Regions from separate parts of the Pseudomonas sp. EA_35y_Pfl2_R111 genome, predicted to be linked through region 2. Evidence: predicted binding sites of a transcription regulator. Region 2 holds the regulator's gene; the other holds the start of a gene.
What was found. The regulator FliA, encoded in region 2, starts transcription of late flagellar genes. The targets are predictions, from matches to a motif close to CTAAAGTTTNNNNNNNNNNNGCCGNTAA.
Positions count from the first base shown of each region.

Region 1: a site for FliA is predicted at 1,038-1,065, ahead of motA (flagellar motor stator protein MotA). Genes of this name have one in related genera too.

Region 1 covers NZ_CAXAOM010000001.1:1,352,912-1,355,308, forward strand. Annotated here, with positions in the region: gene motB (flagellar motor protein MotB) at 1-122, opposite strand, end outside; gene motA (flagellar motor stator protein MotA) at 131-982, opposite strand; gene AACY25_RS06535 (HDOD domain-containing protein) at 1,102-2,397, shown strand, end outside.
Region 2 covers NZ_CAXAOM010000002.1:839,930-842,326, forward strand. Annotated here, with positions in the region: gene AACY25_RS12535 (protein phosphatase CheZ) at 1-146, opposite strand, end outside; gene AACY25_RS12540 (chemotaxis response regulator CheY) at 166-540, opposite strand; gene fliA (RNA polymerase sigma factor FliA) at 638-1,384, opposite strand; gene fleN (flagellar synthesis regulator FleN) at 1,381-2,211, opposite strand; gene flhF (flagellar biosynthesis protein FlhF) at 2,289-2,397, opposite strand, start outside.

The sequences.
Region 1 (2,397 bases), on a different contig from region 2:
ACCAGAAAGAACGCCATCATCGCCGTGGCAAAGTCGGCGAAGGCGATTTTCCAGGCCCCCCCGTGGTGGCCACCGGCAACCTTCTTGACCCGTTTGACGATAATCGGCTGGTTGTTTTCCATGCTATGCCTTAGCCCCCACGCATGGCCTGTTCAAGCTCAGTAAAGCTCGGACGATGCGCAGGCAATAACACCTTGCGGGAAAACTCCACGGCCAGCGATGGCGGCATGCCCGAGGCCGAAGCCACCAGACCGGCCTTGATCGCCTCATAGACGTTCAGCTCTTCCTTAGCATCGTGCTCCAACGCACCCGAGAGCGGGCCGAAGAAGCCGTAGGAAGCCAAAATCCCGAGGAAGGTACCCACCAACGCGGTACCAACCTTCTGGCCGATCTCCGCGTTATCCGCCTCGGCGAGGATCGACATGGTGATCACGATGCCCAGCACCGCCGCTACGATCCCCATGGCCGGCATACCGTCGGCCACCTTGGCTACAGCATGCGCCGGGTGTTCGAGCTCTTCCTTGAGGCTGGCGATTTCCATGTCGAACAGGCCTTCCAGCTCGTGCGGGGCCATGTTGCCGGAGGACATGATGCGCAGGTAATCGCAGATGAAAGAGGTCATCTGCTGATCTTTGAGGATGCCGGGGTACTTGCTGAAAATCGGGCTGGCGGCCGGGTCTTCGACGTCGGCTTCGATGGCCATCATGCCTTCACGGCGGCTCTTGTTGAGAATCTCGTACAGCAGTTTGAGCACATCGAGGTAGTAAGCATGGGTGAAGCGCGAGCTAAACATGCTCAGCGACTTTTTGAACACATGCATAAAAGCGCTACCTGGGTTGGCCTGTAGGAAAGCACCCAGCGCCGCACCACCGATGATCATCACCTCAAAGGGATGCACCAACGCCATAAACTGGCCACCGGAAAGGATAAAGCCGCCCAATACGCTGGCGAATACAACAATGATGCCGATGATTTTTGCCATAGAAAGAGACTTGCCAGAGAGGGTAGAAAGGGGCTTTGCAAAACAACCCTTCTATTTATCGGAAGTTTTGCGCGAGACTATAGCCAGTTAAGGTCAAAAGCCAGCTTGTCTCAACCCGCATGCCAAAGCCCGTCCACTATCCGCGCACCCTGACCGACTGGCTCAAGCAGCTGGACAGCCAGCTATTGCCCGCATCTACCGATAGCCAGCAGAAACTCCGACGCGCCCTGGCGGACAGTAATCGCTCAATGCGTGAACTGGCGGATTTGATGCAGGACTGCCCGGCACTGGCGCTCAGCGTATTGCGCGAGGCCAATCGCAAAAGTAGCGGACTCAGCGAGCAAACCGAAAGCCTCGAAGCCGCCATCAGCCGCCTCGGCATCAAGCGCACCGAAGACCTGCTAAATGCCCTGCCCTCCCTTCCGCAACAGGAGCTGCCCAAAGCACTGCGGCAAATCCAGCTGATCAGCCAGCATGCCAGCCACCAGGCCAACGGCCTGTTTGCCGGCCGCCTGGCGCGGCTGTGGCAGGAGGTTCACTGGGGCAGCCTGCTGTTTCTCGCACCGATCTGGACCTTGCTGGCCGCCCATCCTGAGCTGTTCGAGGTCTGGGAGCAGCGTGTACTGGTCAAGGGCGAAGCGGCGAGCACAGTGGAGCAGGAGCTGCTCGGCGTACCGCTGCTGAAGCTGTGCCTGGCCCTGAGCGAGCAGTGGCATTTACCGGAATGGGTCACGCAGGGCTATCGGCTGCTGGTCAGCGATCGCCGCCTGCTGGTCAAGGCGCTGCATATCGCCCGCGACAACGAACACCCGCTGCACCAGCAACAAATTCTCGACGCCGATAGCAACCTGCGCCGCTGGCTGACTCAACCGGCCAACAGCATTCTGCTGGCCAATGGCCTGGCGCTCTCCGCGCACTACGCCTGGAACAGCCCGCACAGCCTGCGCTGGCAGCGCCTGACTGGTTTATTCCTGCAACTGCCGCTCGATAACCTGCAGCAGTTGCTGCATCAGAACGCCGTGAGTAGCGCCCGCCAAGCATCCGGCACTGACCTCTGGCACCCGGCCGAAGCGCTGCTCTGGCCATGGCAGGCGCGACACCTGCAAGCCACAGCAGAGCAGCCCAAGCCTGCGGTCGTTAGCGAATGGCGCCAGCAATGCGCGCAACTGCTCGCCCAACCCAGCGCCTTTACCAATGTGTTGCAGCTCACCGCCTGCGCCAATCAGGCATTGCAGGCCTGCGGCATGCAACGTGTACTGATCCTGCTCGCTGATCGTAACCACACACGTCTGATCGCCCAGCAGCAGAGCGGCCTGGACAAAGCCGCCGCCAGCCTCAGCCTTGATCCGCAACAAAGCCAGGTGCTGCGCCGCCTGCTCAGCGCTCCTGCACAGCTAAAATTGAGCCCGGCCAAC
Region 2 (2,397 bases):
AGGCCACGATCACGCGCTTTATTGAGCTCATGTATTAGCTGTACCGCTTCACCAAAGTTGCCTTGTTCCAGGCTATCTACCAGTTGGCGAGCGTTGTGCTTCAGGGACGACTCAAGATCACCCTGAGCGGAATCGTTATGTTCCATAGCAACCTCATGGCAGACATCAGCCGTTGACGCGTTCGAAGATTTTTTCAATCTTCTCTTTCAGTACCTGGGCAGTGAACGGTTTGACTACATAACCGTTAACCCCAGCCTGGGCTGCTTCGATGATCTGATCGCGCTTAGCTTCAGCGGTTACCATCAGCACCGGCAGGGTTTTCAGGCGCTCATCCGCACGCACGGCGCGCAGCAGGTCGATACCCGTCATGCCGGGCATGTTCCAGTCCGTCACCAAGAAATCGAAACTGCCGCTCTGCAGCATGGGCAGCGCGGTAACGCCATCATCGGCTTCTGCGGTGTTGGTGAACCCCAAGTCACGCAGGAGGTTCTTGATGATCCGTCGCATCGTTGAAAAGTCATCAACGATGAGGATTTTCATGTTCTTGTCCAAGTCGACCTCCGTACAGTCCCAAACGCACCCAGCACCCTGTGTGCGCTTTTAATCGTGAAACCGGCCTAGCATTAGCGAGTACAACTCAATGTGCGCGCCACTCGCCCAAACGAGCGCGTAAACGAGCGGCACACTGACTGTGTAGTTGGCTTACACGTGATTCGCTAACCCCCAACACCTCACCGATCTCTTTAAGATTCAATTCTTCATCGTAATATAGCGCTAACACTAGGCGCTCGCGCTCCGGCAGGTTGGCAATGGCATCTGCCAGGGCCGCCTGAAAGCGTTCATCTTCCAGATCACGAGAAGGTTCGAGGTGGTTGCTGCCAGCGTCTTCACCCAGCCCACCGTGCTCGCCGTCCTGCAACAGGTCGTCGAAACTGAATAGGCGGCTGCCTAAAGTGTCGCCAAGAATGCCGTAGTAATCCTCGAGACTCAATTGGAGTTCGGCCGCAACCTCTTGATCTTTAGCGTCTCTGCCGGTTCTGGCCTCAATTTTTCTAATCGCGTCGCTGACCATACGGCTATTGCGATGCACTGAGCGTGGGGCCCAGTCGCCTTTACGCACCTCATCCAGCATGGAGCCGCGAATGCGAATACCGGCGAAGGTCTCAAAACTGGCGCCTTTACTGGAGTCGTATTTTTTTGACGCTTCGAGCAAGCCGATCATCCCGGCCTGGATCAAGTCGTCGACCTGCACATTGGCCGGCAAGCGCGCCAACAGGTGATAGGCGATGCGTTTGACCAAGGGCGCGTAGCGCTCGATCAATTGATGTTGGGAGTCCTGCGCCTGCGCCTTGCTATACATACGAAGTCCAGAAGCTGCTGTCATATGGCCGTGTCTGCGGTCGGTTGCTGCACCAGACGCTCAACGAAAAACTCCAAATGACCACGCGGATTGGCCGGTAATGGCCAGGCATCGACTTTTTGGGCTATCGCCTTGAACGCCAGCGCGCACTTCGAACGCGGGAAGGCTTCATAAACCGCGCGCTGTTTCTGCACGGCCTTGCGCACTGACTCGTCATAAGGAACTGCACCTACGTACTGCAGGGCAACGTCGAGAAAGCGGTCAGTGACTTTAGTCAGCTTAGCAAAGAGGTTACGACCTTCCTGCGGGCTATGAGCCATGTTGGCCAATACCCGGAAACGGTTCATGCCGTGATCGCGGTTGAGCAGTTTGATCAGCGCATAGGCGTCGGTAATCGACGTTGGCTCATCACACACCACCACCAATACTTCCTGAGCGGCGCGCACGAAGCTGACCACGCCATCACCGATACCCGCGGCGGTGTCGATGATCAGCACATCGAGGTTGTCACTGATATCGCTGAACGCCTGGATCAGCCCAGCATGCTGCATGGGCGACAGCTGCACCATGCTTTGAATGCCAGACGCTGCCGGCACGATACGAACGCCACCGGGGCCCTGAAGCAGCACATCGCGCAGCTCACATTCACCACTGATAACGTCTTCCAGGGTGCGTTTGGCGCTCAGACCAAGCAGCACATCGACGTTGGCCAAGCCCAAGTCGGCGTCCATCAGCATCACCCGGCGGCCAAGGTCAGCCAGGGCCAATGCCAGGTTCACCGACACATTGGTCTTACCGACGCCACCTTTGCCGCCGGTCACCGCAATCACCTGAACGGGATGCATACCCATATTTCTACACACCTTGTCTAACTTCGACTGGAGCCACTTGGCCGGCTAAGCGCGGTTTAGTTCCAACAGCATGGCGCTTAACTGACGCGTCGTGCGGGTTGCTGGTAAAGGCCGGCAAACATCTCCGCCATCGTATCCTCGCTTGGATCTTGATTGGCCTGCAGCCCCACGGCCCGACTAACCAAT